DNA from 3 places in the Exiguobacterium sp. s125 genome. Region 3 is predicted to be linked to each of the others. Evidence: predicted binding sites of a transcription regulator. Region 3 holds the regulator's gene; each other region holds the start of a gene.

Region 1 (5,845 bases), 1.2 Mb from region 3:
CCGCTGCCATCATCGTGTCTTCATCATGTTCGACGACGATCAACGTATTTCCGAGATCGCGCATCGTTTTCAGCGTACTGATCAATCGGTCGTTATCACGTTGGTGTAAGCCGATTGACGGTTCGTCAAGGACATAGAGGACACCTGTCAGACGGGAGCCGATTTGTGTCGCGAGACGAATCCGTTGCGCTTCCCCACCGGACAATGTGCCGGCAGCACGGGAAATCGTCAAATAATCGAGACCGACGTTTTCTAAGAACGACGACCGTTCATGAATCTCGCGGACGATCATCCGCGAAATCGTTTGATCTTTTTCCGATAGTTTCGCCGGTAACTCTTCGAACCAGATGACGGCTTGCTTGACTGACATCTTCGTCACTTCTCCGATGTGGATACCGGATACTTTGACAGCAAGCGATTCGCGTTTCAGACGATGCCCTTTACAAGTCGGACATGCTTTTTTCGCCATATATCCTTCCATCTGTTCGCGGATGTAATCCGACGACGTCTCCTTGTAGCGACGTTGCAAGTTATTCAAGACACCTTCAAAGAACAGATCCGTGTTGCGGACCATGCCAAAGTCATTTTCATAACGGAAGTGAATTTCTTCTTTCGAGCTGCCGTTTAAGATGATGTCGCGTTGTTCGTCTGACAACTGTTCGAACGGCGTATCCATGTCGATTTTAAAGTGCTCACAGACTGCTTTGAGCAATTGCGGATAATATTGTGAGCTCGTTGGTTCCCACGCGACGATTGCCCCTTCGTTGAGTGACTTGTCTGCATGCGGTACGACAAGATCGACATCGACTTCAAGTTTCGTCCCGAGTCCGTCACATGAGGCACAGGCCCCGAATGGCGAATTGAACGAGAACATCCGCGGTTCGAGTTCTCCGATTGAGAAACCACAAATGGGACACGCATGATGCTCACTGAAAAGGAGCTCATTGCCATCCATCGTATCGACGATGACACGTCCCTCCGCGAGGCGAAGTGCTGTTTCGAGTGAGTCGGCGAGCCGTGATTCGACGTCCGGTCGGACGACGACACGGTCGACGACGACTTCAATCGAGTGTTTCTTGTTTTTTTCGAGTGCGATGTCATCCGTTAAATCAATCGTATCGCCATTGACACGGACACGAACGAAGCCCTCTTTTTTCAAATCTTCAAAGACTTTGACATGCGCCCCTTTTCGTCCGGAAACGATTGGTGCCAAAATCTGCAACCGCGACCGCTCAGGTAACTCCATCACTTGGTCGACCATCTGACTGATCGTTTGACTCGAGATCTCAATCCCGTGGTTCGGACAGATCGGTTTGCCGATTCGCGCATACAGCAGACGGAGGTAATCATAAATCTCCGTCACCGTCCCGACAGTCGAGCGGGGGTTTTTACTCGTCGTTTTTTGATCGATTGAAATTGCCGGACTAAGTCCCTCAATCGCATCGACGTCCGGTTTATCCATCTGCCCTAAAAACTGGCGTGCATAAGCGGAGAGGCTTTCGACATAACGTCGTTGCCCTTCCGCATAAATCGTATCGAACGCTAGTGATGACTTCCCGGATCCCGATAAGCCCGTCAAGACGACGAGCTGATCGCGCGGGATTTCGACATCGATGTTTTGAAGGTTATTGACGCGAGCGCCTTTGATGATAATCTTGTTTTTCTTGTCTCCCAACTTAGGCACCTGCTTTCAATTCTAATATAAGATCTCGAAGCTCTGCTGCGCGCTCGAATTGCATGTCTTTCGCTGCTTGTCGCATCTCTTGATCCAACTGTTCGAGTAGCGTTTCGCGCTCCGGTTTTTTCAGTTTATTGAATTTCTCCAGTTTTTCGACCGTATCATCACTTTCAATCGTCGTACTGATGACACCGCGAACATCTTTTTGAATCGTTTTCGGCGTAATGCCGTGTTCTTTATTGAACGCGAGCTGAATGTTGCGCCGACGTTCCGTCTCATCCATTGCCCGTTGCATCGAATCTGTAATCTTGTCTGCAAACAGGACGACGTGCCCTTCCGAGTTCCGGGCCGCCCGTCCGATCGTCTGAATCAATGATCGCTCGGACCGTAAGAAACCTTCTTTATCCGCATCGAGAATCGTCACGAGCGACACTTCCGGAATATCGAGTCCTTCACGAAGCAGATTGATCCCGACGAGTACGTCATACTTACCAAGCCGCAGATCGCGAATGATTTCAATCCGTTCGAGCGTCTTGATTTCCGAGTGCATGTAGTTGACCTTGACACCGTGTTCTTTTAAATAATCGGTCAAGTCTTCCGACATTTTTTTCGTCAATGTCGTCACGAGAACCCGTTCATTTTTCGCAACGCGGTCCCGGATGTTGTCCATCAAGTAATCGATTTGACCCGTGATCGGATGAATCTCGATCGTCGGATCGACGAGTCCCGTCGGACGAATGATTTGTTCGACCATCTCTTTTGAGTGCTCGAGCTCATAAGGTCCCGGCGTCGCTGAGATATAAATTGCTTGACTGACCTTCTCTTCAAACTCTTCAAAACGAAGCGGCCGGTTATCTTTCGCTGACGGCAAACGGAAACCATGCTCGACGAGGACTTGTTTCCGCGCCTGGTCACCGTTATACATCCCGCGGATTTGCGGTAACGTGACGTGCGACTCATCGGCGACGAGCAAGAAGTCTTTCGGGAAGTAATCGATGAGCGTATACGGCGTCGATCCTTCCGGCATCAGGTTTAAATGACGGGAATAGTTTTCAATTCCTGAGCAGTAACCCATTTCACGCATCATCTCGAGATCGTAGTTCGTCCGTTGCTCAAGACGTTGCGCTTCAAGTAACATCCCGTCTTCACGCATCTTCGCGAGTTGCGTCTCAAGTTCGACTTCGATGTTCGCGATTGCTTTTTGAAGACGTGTGTCCCCCGTCACGAAGTGGGACGCCGGGAAGATTGAGATATGTTCACGATCGGCGATGATTTCACCTGTCAACGGATCCATGTCGCGAATCCGTTCGATTTCGTCACCAAAAAATTCGACACGGACACATTGTTCGTCTCGTGACGCCGGGAAAATCTCGACGACATCACCACGGACACGAAACCGCCCGCGCTGGAAGTCGATGTCATTTCGTTCATATTGAATGTCAATCAAACGACGGAGCATCTCGTTACGCCCCATCTCGTTGCCGACACGAAGCGACAACACGTGATTATTGTATTCTTCCGGGTTACCGAGACCGTAGATACACGAGACGGACGCAACGATCAAGACGTCATCTCGCTCAAACAAGGAAGATGTCGCCGAGTGACGGAGTTTATCAATCTCATCGTTGATGGACGAGTCTTTTTCGATGAACGTGTCCGTCGACGGGACATACGCTTCCGGTTGATAGTAATCATAAAAGCTGACGAAGTACTCGACCGCGTTGTTCGGGAAAAATTCTTTGAACTCCGAGTACAGTTGCCCGGCCAGTGTTTTATTATGCGCCAGGACTAACGTCGGCTTTTTAATCTCTTTGATGACATTCGAGACGGTGAACGTCTTACCGGTTCCGGTCGCTCCGAGCAACGTTTGATGCCGCTCGCCGTTCTTGACGCCGGTGACCAATTGTTTAATGGCAGCCGGCTGATCGCCGCCTGGTTCAAATGGTGACACTAACTCAAAATCCATCGCTAACTTCCCCCTCATTCCGTAAAAAATCTATCTTTATTGTATCACTTTACGAACAAACATTCGATTATGAAGTGCTCCTTCTAGGAAGTTACCCGTTTTTCCAAAAAAGAAAAAGTCCCGGTACGGATTATCTCTGAAAAAGATAAAGTTCACTCAAGAAACAACAACATCCCCTACCACTTACGTGATAGAGGATGTTCATTATTGAAGCGTTCGAATTTTCGTCCGGCGATTCCCCGGCTCACTGACGAACATGATGCCGAGTTCATGATGATCTTGTTCATAAAAAGCCCGTTGTGCAAACCGAACATCTCCATTATGATTCATCACTTCGAGACGTAAGTACGGTTTATGCTTTTGAATCGCTTCATAGAAGCTCGTCTCGGAATCAACAAAATCACCGTTGACCTTATAGATGGCTTCTCCGGGTACGAGCCCCATTTCTGATGCCGGTAATCCAGGGAACGTCCCCAGGATGACGACACCCCGTTTTCCATTGAGGAAAATCGGCGTCGCTGAACGGTTCAAACGTTTGACCCGTTGGTGCAAGATGATGTGCAAGACGAGCAGGAGCGGTAGACCGAATAACCATTCTTCCCGGTTCGTCACGTACGCACCCAGTGTCAACAAGACCGCGAGTAACAATGTGATGACGCGACCCCGAATCAATGGACGCATCAACTCAGCCGGCAATTTTCCTGTGAACAGAAAACTGAAGCCGAGCGGGAAAAAGAGCACGAGCGGGACGTACTCCGGAAAAGCGAACCGCGGAAACCATTCCTCGAGACTACTGCCTGGAACAATGACGAGCAACGGAATCAACCACAGTTTGTTCGCGGACAACCCACCGATGAAACGCCCCCGCTTCGATAAGACGAGTGATGGGGACAACTGCTTTTGACCGCGCCACGCGACAAGTGCCAATTCTGCCAGCAACGTCAAGCTCGCAAGCAACAGCAACGTCGTCGCGTCGACCTCTTTAATCCCGTCCATCCGTTCATCCGTCACGAACCACCCGATAAGTGCCAAAACGCTGAGCGGCCAAAGCGGCAAGTTAAACCGGACGACGCCAATCACCAATGTCACGGCGGCGAGCGCCGTAAAGGCGACAATGAAGACCGGGCTGACGGTCACCTGTAAACTCAAACTGATTGCAGATAAGACAATCCCGACGAGCAGACCGGGCAGTAATGTCTCAAAAATGTCGGTCCGTTGATCGCGTGATTTCGAGCGGAACAAGTTCCGTTCTCGCCTGACGCGACGAATACCGATTACAACACTGACTAGAATGGCTAACCACAGGATTGGACTAGCGATAAGACTAATCACTGTCCAACCGATTCCATCGAATAATTCCACGCCCATTCAGACCTCTTTCCGTGATTTATTCAGCGGCAACTTCAAGTGCCTTGATGCGTTGTACATCATTTTTCGAGTCTTCTAACTTTTTCAAGAGACGTGTCTCCATCTCGGAAGCCGTCACCGGGTCAATCTTACCCGTGACTTCGAGCTTGGCATCTTTTTGAAGTTGTTCGACTGCTTGTTTCATCGTGTCGCCATAATACCCATCCTGCCCTTTCGGATCGTAACCGATCGCTTCGAGCACGAGATGTGCATTTTCGACAGTTTTTCCATAGTCCCCGACATTGAGCGCTTTGTCATCCGTCAATATTTTCGTGACATTGAAATACGCGGGTTGTTTGACTTCAACGGTCGGTTTAACTCCTTTTTTGTGAATCCAGTTCCCGTCTGGCGTCAACCATTTGTTCGTTGTCAGCTTCAGGTCACTGCCATCTTTTAAGTCATACGCACTTTGGACGATTCCTTTACCGAATGACTTTGTACCGACGACTTCTGCACCGGCGCCTTCTTTCAGACCGGCGGCTAAAATTTCTGACGCTGACGCGGAACCGCTATCTTCCAACACGACGATGTTATAAGGTTTCTTCGCGTCCGCCTTCCCGAATTCCTGCGTCCGGTCGCCTTTATTGTCTTCGACCTGGAAAATCGGTGTATCTTTCGGAATGAATGGCGCAATCATTTTCGAAACTGCCGTCAACAGTCCGCCCGGGTTTCCCCGGACGTCAATGACGAGTCCATCGATATTCTTCGCTTCGAGAGCAGCGAGTTGCTTTTCGAACTCTTCTGCAGTCGGGTCAGAGAACTGAGTCACTTGGAGTACACCAATCGTTTTCCCG
Region 2 (5,845 bases), on a different contig from region 3:
CCTCTCCGTCCATTACGATACTTGGGATGAAGCCGCGAATTTACAACAGGCATTTATTACGACCGGAAGCCTGTCCGGCTACGGTTTACCGGAACGGACAGGGATTTACCTCAAAAACAATCAACTCGTACGACAGGAAGGACCAATGCCTGTCGTGCTCAAGCGAACGGAGGAACACACATGCCAACCATCGTCACCGCCGTCAAAGGCATCATTCGGCAAGATCACCGAATCCTGATCGTCCAGCGTGCCGCTGCCGACTCGGGTGGCGGGACCTGGGAATGTCCGGGCGGGAAGATTGATTTCGGGGAGCAACCGGAAGCGAGTCTGATCCGTGAAGTTCGGGAGGAAACGGGACTCTCAGTCACGGTCGACCGGATTGCGTATACCTCCAGTTTCCTGACCCATCCAGGCCGTCAAGTCATCTTACTCGTCTATTTCTGTACGGCGGAAACCGATGCTGTCAGCTTATCGGACGAACACGACGCCTATCTTTGGGCTGACGAAGCAATGATTCGAAAACAGATTGCACCGAACATCTTAACGGACTTTGAGCGGTATCAGATATTTCCTCAGCTCGTCTCGACTTGAAAACACGTCACGTGAAGTGGCGTGTTTTTTTGTTGTCCTGCCCACCAGGACAGATCGTCTTTTTCCTGAAATGCAACTTCCTTGATGCATCTCGTCACGAGGTTGACGTCGTCATTCCTTAAGTAAATTTACATATTTGTTTAATTGCTCCCAAATATATATTAAGATTGTTATATATTGAAAATCAGCTTAGCGCCAGCTTCAGGGATGTTGAGAAAACAGACGGGTGTGCTTAAGTGAAAGGAGTGCGGCATGAAAAAACGAATGTACCTTGCATTACCGCTAGCGGCCCTGTTACTGACGGGATGTGCGAGCGACGAGGAGACAGTTTCTTCGACAGACACGAAGACGGAGGAACGTGCTCCAAAAGAAGAGACGCCGCAGACGAGCGACGTCAAAGAACCGACAGCGGACATCGTTAAAGAAGACGCGAAACAGGAGACGCCTCCTGCAGAGCCGGTTGCGAAAGAGACGACCGAAAAAAAATCAGACACGACAACGGATCAAAAAGAAACAGAAGACAAGCCCTCGGTCACGGCGTCCAGCAATGATCCGTTTGCCGGATACAAACAGATTCAAGTCGATGGCGGCGACCAGTCCGGCTCGCGTCAGGCGAACGTCGTCGTCGATATCGGGTTCGGGGACCGCGAGTACTGGGCATTTACGAACAAGCATGGACAACTCGTCAAAGTCATCGCCAAAAAGATCACCTTACAAAATGATAAAACGGAAGACGTGACGTCAGCCGGTCGCTACTATCATGATGAAGCGAAGGTCCCGGGTGTCGAACACCGTGATCTTGATGAAGGACATGTCATCGCCGATTCGCTTGGCGGTGTCTCGAACGCCTACAACATCACACCACAAGACAGTACGCTCAATCGCCACGGCGATCAAGCGTACATGGAAGATACTATCCGTAAAGCCGGTGGTGCGACGAATTTCGAAGCGATCATCCGTTATGAAACGACGAAAACGCAAATTCCTTCGAGTTATCAGTACACGTACACAATCAAAGGCAACGTCATCGTCGACAAGTTCGATAACGTCAACCCGGATGGTGTCAACGCGTCGCTCGGTCTGACCGAGAGTCCGGAAAGTAAACCGAAGGCTGAACCAAAGGCAGCGCCAAAAGCAACACCAAAAGCTGAACCGAAGGCGAAAACGCCTGCCGCTTCGACACCAAGCACGACGCCGGAAACGGGCGGTGACGTCTCAAGCGTCGATGCGAACGGAAACGGACAAGTCACGATCCAGGAAGCGAAGGATGCCGGTTTCAGCATGCCGATCCGGAGTGACCACTGGCTCTATCCGTACATGCGGGACAACGATCACGACGGCATGGTCGGTGAATGACAACACGAAAAAAAGGCAGGCTCCGCGGAGCCGCCTTTTTTTTAATTATGTGTCATATCATAACCGACGACTTTGTTGCGCCCCGTCTGCTTTGCCTGATACAGCGCCTGATCGGCTTTTTGGACGACTTCAAACGCCGTCTTGGCTTGGTCGGACGATGCGACCCCCATTGAAAGCGTGACATGGAAAGCCGGATACGGTTTGAAGATGAAGTGTTGATCGGCGCACGCCGTCCGAATCCGTTCCCCGAGTCGCTCCGCTTCACGGTGCGAGATATCCGGCAGGACGACGACGAATTCCTCGCCGCCATACCGGGTGACGAGTCCCGTTCCCGGACAAAACGTCGTCAACAGATGACTGAGTTGCCGTAAGACGACATCCCCGCCATCATGTCCGTATTCGTCATTGACCGACTTGAAGAAGTCGATATCGACGATCAGGACCGAGAAGGCATACCCGTGTTTGTCATAGTCGGCCAATGTCTCATCGAGTTTCCGCCGATTGGCGAGATTCGTCAGACTGTCCGTCAAGGCAAGCTCCTGCTGGGCTTGGACGAACTGGAAATGTTTCCGTAACTCCTGCAGGAAACGAAACGTCACGTACCCTCCGAGAAGATTGAAGATGATGTAGACGAATGACATCTCGAAAAACCGAATGAACGTATCCGTCAATAAGTACAGGGCCGGCAAGCTGTAGCCGATCCCGATGCTCAGTAGGACAAGGTAGTCTTTGAACGTCTGGGCAGCAAAGCGACGGTAAATACTTGCCGTGACGAGTAAAGCAAGACAAATCAGCGTCGCGAGAATCAAACCTTGGTAGACACCGGGTGGCGTGACGAGAAAACGGGCCCCGATGACGGCGACCGTCGTCAATGCGCCACTGATCCAGCCGCCGTAATAATACGCCGTGACGAGCGCGACGAGTCGTAAATCAATCTTCGCTCCATCGTAGGAGATACTGTTTAGGACGAGCAGTGCCCCGATCACGCTTGCAATCAATCCGACGGCAAGTCGGATCCGGATTGAGGAGTGCGGTGAAATGCGTTTGATGTTGCGCATCGGTAAGAAGGCGAACAGCAGGGACGTAATCAAAAGGGAAAAGTTTAATAGAAACTGGTTGAACTGACTCAACACGACGATCGACATCCCTTCAAAAAATAGCTTTTTCTGTCTATATCTTCTTTATCGTCTTACCGGCACCCTTTTTCTAGACGTTTTGCAGGTTTTCCATTTTCTTAAAGGGGAATCATTATGACAGATGCATCTGTTAATTCGTAAAAGGGGGAACTACCTGTGGACATGAACGAAGAAAAACGAAAAAGTAAAATGCCTTTCTTCATCGGGCTCGTCATCGTCATCTTTTTAATCGTCGCCGCTGCGTTAATCATCTACGTCACGTCTGAACCGAAAGAGGAAACGCAACAGCTCCTCCAACTGACGGTGAGCCAAATCACGCCGTACTTACCACTTGCCGGCTAACGACACCTTACTTTTTTTCAACCAAAAGGGCAGACCGATTTTCTTCGGACTGCCCTTTCCTTCTGCCTACATGACATACCGTGCCTCTTTCTTATCGATGATATTGCGGACCCGGTTTTCAGTCACCCCGTACACGAGCGCAAGCTTTCGAATCGACGCTTCGCCCGTCCGGTAGCGCCGCCGGATCTCCCGAATCTGCCACGCCGACAATTCGACATGGTCCGTCAACAGCAGATCGAATTCAGCGAGCAAGGAAGCATAGGCTTGACTCGGCGAAGGCTTGACCGACAGATTATCGATGTGGTCGTTCAACCGGTCATGATCCGCCCGGACGAGACGCTCCTGGCAGGCAGTCGGGTCAAGAAACGCCCGGGCGACGAGTTCGCCGACGTAAAACCGTTCACCGCGTCCGTGCTGATACAACGTCACTTTCCGGTAACCTTCCTGATTGATGCGCGGACGCAGGAGGACACCTGTGCGCCGCTGTTTGACGCCACGGCTCGTCTCGACAATCCGGTCGAGCGAACGAACATTTCCCGACGTCGACACTTGATAACTCCCTTCATATCCTTGTACCATCTTCCAATGTTCCATCTGCCCGAACACCCTCCATTCGTTGTGACACGCCATCCGTTGTTATCTCCATTATATCATTTTACGAACAAACGTTCTAACTCCAACGTGCTGAACCGGTATGGTAATCTAACAAAAAAAGGAAACGGGGTCTTTTGATGAAATTTGTTTTATTGCTCGGTCCGCAGGCGGTCGGAAAAATGACGATCGGTCAGGAACTCGAACGGTTGACCGGGATGAAGTTGTTTCATAACCACCAGACGATCGATTTGCTGTTGCCCTATTTTGACTTTTCAAAGCCCGCCCATCACAGGCTGAAGGACTTGATCCGCCGGGAGATGTTCAAGGAGATGGCGATCAGTGATCTCGAAGGTGTCCTCTTCACGTTCCTCTGCCTGTTCGGGGTCGAAGGCGGAGGGATTGAGTTCATTGAGGAAACGGTCGCATTGTTTGAAGAGGCGGGTGCCGACGTCTATATCGTCGAACTCGAAGCATCCGTCGCGACACGTCTCGCGCGAAACAAGACGGAAAACCGGCTTGCCCATAAGTTTACGAAACGGGATCTCGCCGCTTCCGAAAACGACTTGCTCGAGACGGCAGACGGCTACCGGACGTCCTCCCTGCCAGGAGAACTGCCGTACCCGAACTACTTCCGCCTGGATACGGAAGGACGCTCTGCCGCTGCAAGTGCCGAAGCAATCTGTGCCCGCTTCGGTTGGTCTTACACACCCGTCAGGTAACGTCATGAAAGGGGAATGCCGCTTGAAGTCGCACCGGAACGAATACCACTCTCTGATCCTGACTTTCATCCTCTTGATTGTCAGCATCCTACTGTTCTTCGGGCTGAACGGACGGACGTTCCCGAATATGAGCCTTTGGGTCCCGATCAGTCTGTATTCGCTCGTCGGCGTCGGCTATGTGATGTCACTCCTGATTGCGCTCCGGTTGAAAAACACTGTCATCAAGACCTTCAGCCTGCTTGCCACTCTGATGCTGTTGCTCCCGCTCGTGATTTGGGTTTATCTCCTGCTGCTCGCGAACGGCATCTCGGAACCTTAAAAAAAGAGGACAAGCCGTTCGCAGTCTGCGACGCGGATTGTCCTCTTTTTCGTTTAGTGCGTCAAGGCTAACGAAAATCCGTCATCCGTTCTCTCAAATCCACTCTTCTCCCAAACGACGGCTTCCCCGCCTCTGCCCGTCACGGACGGTAACAATAATGTCCGTGCTAAATAGGCCGTGATGACTGTCAACGCTTCGTTGAGATAACCGTCCATGTCAAAGACATCGTCTGCCCGATAGGTCAGTTCCCGCTCCCGAAAGTGAATCGTCGCGACAGTTCGTCTACTGCGTCGTTCCCGTAACACCCAGTCACATCCATCTTGCATATCTGTCGCCTGTATCAATAGACGGGACGTCGTAAAGTCAGGATGGCGTCCGTTCATCTTCATTCCTCCCCTGTCACGTCAAACGTTGCCGTCGCGTAAGCTTGCCCATTAATTAAGATGGTCACACGATGCGTCCCCGGATAGTGGACGCGTGTCGTCAAGTTCCGAAACGATTGCCGTTTTGTAAACGTCTCCCGTCAAGCCACCTGTCGTTCACTAATCCGAAAGACCTTTTGACTCATTCCCCGCTTTTTGACATAATCAATCGCATATTCAATCCGCAGGACTTGCGGTTCCGTCGTCGCGAGGCTAAATGTAAACGACATCTCGCCTCCGATCGGCAGCGACGGTGTCACCGTCAAATCATCGACCGTCACCGCGCCGCGTGTCACGAGACCAAATGCCTTCAGGACGTCCGGGTGTCCTTGTTTGAGCAACGTCCGTGAAGCGTGACGCAACACC
Region 3 (5,845 bases):
GTTTACGTCACCTGCGATGACATAACCACCCTTTTCAGCACCTTCGACTGTCGTGCCTTCAAGTTCAGGTAAACCTTGACGTGTCATAACGAGCAACGTCGGTTTGTTTTTCGATTGAACAGCTGTTTTCCAAGCGGCAATCGTTTCTTTTCCGTCTGCCGGACGATAGACCGTCAAGTTCGGCATCGCACGGAAACTCATCAAGTGTTCGACTGGCTCGTGTGTTGGACCATCTTCTCCTACTGCGATCGAGTCATGCGTCAAGACGAAGATTGATTGAATCCCCATCAATGCTGCAAGACGGACTGCCGGGCGCAAGTAATCTGAGAAGACGAAGAATGTCGCACCGTAAGGGATGACGCCACCGTGAAGTGCCATTCCGTTGACAGCTGCTGCCATCGCGAACTCACGGACACCGAACCAAATGTTACGGCCGCTTGGATCGATATCGAAGTCAGCTTCGCCTTTTAGCATCGTGTTGTTCGAACCAGCTAAGTCAGCTGATCCCCCGAAGATTGATGGAATGTTTTTCGCAAGAGCGTTTAAGACTTCCCCACTTGTCTGACGTGTTGCTTTTTTCGATGTCAGATCATATGTCGGAAGATCTGCTTCCCAGTTGCTCGGCAATTCATTGTTGATCGCTTGAACAAGCTCAGCGTGCAATTCCGGATGTGCTGCTTTGTATTGCTCCATTTTTTCCGTCCATGCTGCTTCTGTATCAGCGCCACGTTTTTCGATGCGCTCCTCGAACAAGTCTTTGACTTCTTCCGGTACATAGAATTCTTCATGATCCCAAACGTAGCTTGCTTTCGTCAACTTGATTTCCGCATCGCCGAGTGGTGCACCGTGTGAAGCCGATTTCCCTGATTTGTTCGGCGAACCGAATCCGATAACCGTTTTGACTTCGATCAATGTCGGTTTTGTTGTTTCCGCTTTCGCCGCGTCGAGTGCTTTTGAAATCGAATCGATATCCGTTCCATCTTCAACACGGATGACTTGCCAGTTGTATGCTTCAAAACGTTGTTGGACGTTTTCAGAGAATGACTTGTCCAAGTCACCATCTAACGAGATGTCGTTTGAATCATACAGGACCACGAGTTTACCAAGACCTAAATGTCCTGCGAGTGAAGCCGCTTCTGCAGAGACACCTTCCATTAAGTCGCCGTCTCCGCAAATGCCGTATGTGAAGTGATCGACGACGTTTAAGTCGTCACGGTTGTATTTCGCTTCGAGGTGACGTTCTGCCATCGCCATCCCGACAGCCATCGCGATGCCTTGTCCGAGTGGACCAGTCGTCGCATCGACACCTGCTGTGTGACGGTATTCCGGGTGACCCGGTGTTTTTGAGTTCCATTGACGGAATGACTTCAAGTCATCCATCGCGAGGTCGTATCCTGATAAATGGAGGAGTGAGTAGAGAAGCATTGAACCGTGTCCTGCTGAAAGTACAAAACGGTCACGGTTAAACCATTCTGGATTTTTAGGGTTGTGGTTCATATGATCCGCCCATAATGTAAATGCCATCGGTGCTGCACCCATCGGCATTCCCGGGTGGCCCGAGTTCGCTTTTTGTACTGCATCAATTGATAAGGTACGAATCGTATTTACTGCTAGTAATTCTACTGTTGTCATGTTCGTCAAAACAATCATCCTCTCTCTTTTTCACAAATTCTATATCATTTTAGCACACACAGAAATGTGATACAACTTTTCTAAATAGTATGTCACATTAAAATGAATGCGCTCTCTATTGCCCTTTTCAAGCAACTTTCATGATACACATTACTGATTTTCCCATTAAAAAAGCTACCTCGCTCACGGATTGAGCGACGCAGCTTTCGTTCATACAAAACTTGCTTACTGTTTATTGCGTTCTTCTTCTTGTGCTTGCTTCAATTTTTCAGGCGTAACATCCGTTCCTTCTTCATCAACGATTTTGATGCCCATCATTTGATTTTTGAACGAACCACGAAATGCTTCTAAATAGGCCGTTCTTAATTCTTTTTGTTCCGCCGTCTCAGCTTCCGTTAACGGTTCGACTTTTGATTTATTGGCAAGTTCATTAATTCGATCGAGTTGTTCTTGTGATAACATAATATCCCTCTTTCTCTTTGACTCAACGCGGAGCACTTTAATAGTAACCTTACTGTAAAAGACCCGAAAAAAAAAAGCAAGTTTGTCGCGTCAAGATGACACAACACCTGCTTTCATTCATAAGACTGGACAACTTCTTTATATTCAAGATAACGCCGGTTGACCGTCGCTTTCGAAATATCATGCCCCATGCCGCGTAAGGTCGTCGCGATGTCAGCAAACGTCAAACCAAGTTCACGTAATCGAACGATTTCTTCAATCGGGACTTCCTTTCGACTGCGGCCGGCATTCTCGCCTTGGCGATTGAGATTTTGTTCGGGTCTAAAACCATTATCGACAGCCCGTCTCATGCCGCGTGCAATTTTTGCATTGTGGAGCTTACGCTGGTATTCCTCAACGAGTGAAACGATTTCGAGGACCATTGCTTCCGCATCCGCCAGTTGGTATTCACCGTCTGACTCCATCGTCATCAACTGGACATCATGTTTTTTGAGCGTATGCAAAATCGCGATTTTGGCGTTTCCTCGTCCGATTCGTGTATCGTCCGTCACGAGCACCGCTTCCACCAGATGACGCGTTACATAATCAAGAACGGTCAACATCCCTTCTCGCTCTACATCATAGCCACTTTCTTTTTCGACGATGATATCTATGATTTCAAATCCTTTTGTTAAAGCGAGTCCCGACAGTTCTGCTCTTTGCCGCTCCAGTGAGCTCTCTTGTGCTTCTTTTTCCGTCGAGACGCGACAGTAGATTACTACTTTCATCGTACCTCACACCCCTGTTCGTTCATTCAACAACTTTTATATTCTGTCATTGTTGTGCGATTGGTACAACGATTTTGTCTTTCGAAATGACATGTTTTGTTTCGAGCTCATTGTTCTTGATCAGCCAGTCGATGTATTCCTGGTTCGTCATCGAACCATCATTGTAGACTTCTGCAACTTGTTCGACCGTTACGTTCTCATCGACCGTGACTGACGCCGTGAGTAATTGGTGGACCTTTTCATCCGGTCGTGGTGTTAAAAGAAAAAGAATGAAAGCAAAACTGAGCGTATAAAACAGAATTGAAAAGGCATGAGTACGAATAGAATGAATCATCATGAATCCCTCCAAATAGGTTATTAGAATAAATGTTCTCGGAACAATTGTTCGCATAATCTATAATAAACACAGAACCAGTGTTCGGTCAATACAAAAACATCGAACAATTGTTTGTACGCTCATTTGTTCTATGTTATAGTAATTCTAGAAACATATATTCCTAAATCCTAAAAAAACCAATCCGGAAAGAGGTGGCAATTCGTATGCGGAAAATGTCTAAACGTCAACAAGAAATCCTTGACTACATCATCGCTGAAGTGAAGTTAAAGGGCTATCCACCTTCAGTTCGCGAAATCGGTGAAGCTGTTGGTCTTGCTTCAAGCTCAACGGTACACGGTCATTTGGATCGTCTAGAAAAACGTGGACTGATTCGCCGTGACCCGACGAAACCACGCGCGATTGAAATATTGCTTGATAAACCTGAAGAAATCAACGAAGCGATCGTCCATGTCCCCGTTATCGGCAAGGTAACTGCCGGACTTCCGATCACTGCGATTGAAAACATAGAAGAGCATTTCCCACTCCCTGCACATTATGTAGGAAATGAAACCGTCTTTATGTTGACGATTGATGGCGAATCGATGATTAATGCAGGTATTCTTGATGGCGATCGTGTTATCGTGCGTCAACAAAACACAGCAGAAAACGGGGAGATTGTCGTTGCGATGACCGAAGATAGCGAAGCGACAGTCAAACGGTTCTTCTTAGAAGATCAACAGGTACGTCTTCAACCAGAAAATGACTCGATGGACCCGATGTATTTCGATAACGTGTCGATTCTTGGCAAGGTCATCGGCGTTTACCGGACGATTCACTAAGAGAGGGACCAGCTGAGCTGGTCTTTTTTCATGCCTTCTGGAAATGTACATGATACGGTCAACTCCGTTGCCCTCACGGGATATGTTGTTTATTCGGTCGCAACGAACCAAACGGATTGGCTCCCGACCGCTGTCGGAATCGCCGTCGGGACCTTATGGCTTTCGCCCGACTTAGACTTAAAATCGGAACCTTACTATCGTTTTGGCCCTTTGCGTGTCCTTTGGATGCCATACGTCAAAATTATGCCGCACCGCTCCATCTGGTCGCATGGCTTAATCATCGGAGATGTCATCCGCCTACTCTACAGTGCCGCTTTATTGATTCCGCTCCTCTTTTTAGCCTTCTATAGTGAAATCATCCAAGCAAGCACGGTCGACTCATTGATTGACGTCATGCCTGCTTTTATTATCGGTGTGATGACCGCAAGTACGATTCATATCATCCTTGATCATACGAGTAGTTGGTTCCGCCCTAAAAAGAAACGAAAAAAACGTCGATCCTGACTTTTTCCATTCAATCATGGAAAAAGTCTTTTTATTATCCAATTCTATTTTTTTTAAACCTAAATAATGAAAATTTCGATTCTTATATTTCAATTATTTGTATTGAAAACGTTATCAATTCGGGTTAGGTTTAAATAGAAAGGCATTATTCGCTTTAATCCAAAGGGAGGGTTTTTGCATGAGTAATTTTATCAGTGAGATGATGGGAACATTGATTCTCATCCTACTCGGGGATGGCGTCGTCGCCGGTGTCGTTCTGAAGAAAACCAAGTCTGAAAATGGTGGCTGGATTGTCATCACGCTCGCTTGGGGTCTCGCCGTTATGACCGGTGTTTACGTCGCGGCATCCAGTGGTGCCCACTTGAACCCAGCGGTTACTTTGTCGCTCGCGCTCAATTCTGACTTATCGTGGGCAGATGTACCTATCTATATCGCTGCTCAACTTGTCGGAGCATTCCTTGGCGCAGTACTCGTTTGGCTTCATTACATGAAACATTTTGAAGCGACAGAAGATCAAGCCGCAAAACTCGGTGTCTTCGCGACAGGTCCAGCAATCCGTCATACGGGATCAAACTTAGTATCTGAGATCATCGGGACATTCGTTCTCGTCTTTGGTATCTTGGCGCTTGGAGCGAATACGTTTGCAGACGGACTCAATCCATTGATCGTCGGTCTCCTCGTAGTCGTCATCGGTCTTTCGCTCGGTGGTACGACGGGTTATGCAATCAACCCTGCCCGTGACCTTGGTCCACGTATCGCCCACGCGATCTTACCGATTCCGGGTAAGGGATCATCAGACTGGGGTTACTCATGGATTCCGATTGTCGGACCAATCATCGGAGGCGCAATCGCCGTCTTCATCTATCAACTGCTATTTTGATTGAGCATTAGGTATCTTAACTATTCAAGGGGGACTCACAGATGGAAAACAAGTATATTTTAGCACTCGACCAAGGAACGACAAGCTCACGCGCCATCATTTTCGATCATGATGGTCAAATCGTCAACTCTGCTCAACGTGAATTCAAACAATACTTCCCACAACCAGGCTGGGTCGAGCATGATGCAAATGAAATCTGGGGTTCGATTTTAGCAGTCATGGCGGATGCACTCGGAACGGCTGACATCAAACCGAGTCAAATCGCGAGCATCGGAATCACGAACCAACGTGAAACGACAGTCGTCTGGAACAAGGAAACGGGAAAACCAGTTTATCATGCCCTTGTCTGGCAATCGCGTCAAACGGCCGACATTTGTGATGAGCTAAAAGAACAAGGACTCAATCAAAAATTCCGCGATAAAACTGGCTTACTCATCGATGCCTA

Evidence for each region. Region 3 encodes LexA, which represses DNA repair genes until DNA is damaged. Its sites were predicted from a motif close to CGAACATATGTTCG; they were not measured.
Region 1: uvrB (excinuclease ABC subunit UvrB) is a predicted target of LexA. The motif match lies at 3,697-3,710, and genes of this name have one in related genera.
Region 2: KNQ05_RS12720 (NUMOD4 domain-containing protein) is a predicted target of LexA. The motif match lies at 4,084-4,097, and genes of this name have one in related genera.

The regions. Positions count from the first base shown of each region.
Region 1 is NZ_JACSMI010000001.1:233,975-239,819, reverse strand. Features, by position in the region: gene uvrA (excinuclease ABC subunit UvrA) at 1-1,675, opposite strand, end outside; gene uvrB (excinuclease ABC subunit UvrB) at 1,677-3,644, opposite strand; gene KNQ05_RS01085 (PDZ domain-containing protein) at 3,849-5,012, opposite strand; gene KNQ05_RS01080 (S41 family peptidase) at 5,032-5,845, opposite strand, start outside.
Region 2 is NZ_JACSMI010000005.1:146,788-152,632, forward strand. Features, by position in the region: gene KNQ05_RS12695 (Type 1 glutamine amidotransferase-like domain-containing protein) at 1-238, shown strand, start outside; gene KNQ05_RS12700 (NUDIX hydrolase) at 181-591, shown strand; gene KNQ05_RS12705 (DNA/RNA non-specific endonuclease) at 844-1,947, shown strand; gene KNQ05_RS12710 (GGDEF domain-containing protein) at 1,989-3,080, opposite strand; gene KNQ05_RS12715 (hypothetical protein) at 3,246-3,425, shown strand; gene KNQ05_RS12720 (NUMOD4 domain-containing protein) at 3,492-4,019, opposite strand; gene KNQ05_RS12725 (DEAD/DEAH box helicase family protein) at 4,157-4,738, shown strand; gene KNQ05_RS12730 (hypothetical protein) at 4,761-5,057, shown strand; gene KNQ05_RS12735 (hypothetical protein) at 5,111-5,440, opposite strand; gene KNQ05_RS12740 (DNA alkylation repair protein) at 5,581-5,845, opposite strand, start outside.
Region 3 is NZ_JACSMI010000001.1:1,442,163-1,448,007, forward strand. Features, by position in the region: gene tkt (transketolase) at 1-1,650, opposite strand, end outside; gene KNQ05_RS07365 (DUF896 domain-containing protein) at 1,858-2,094, opposite strand; gene KNQ05_RS07370 (YneB family resolvase-like protein) at 2,208-2,861, opposite strand; gene yneA (cell division suppressor protein YneA) at 2,908-3,195, opposite strand; gene lexA (transcriptional repressor LexA) at 3,402-4,016, shown strand; gene KNQ05_RS07385 (metal-binding protein) at 4,047-4,520, shown strand; gene KNQ05_RS07390 (MIP/aquaporin family protein) at 4,699-5,400, shown strand; gene glpK (glycerol kinase GlpK) at 5,442-5,845, shown strand, end outside.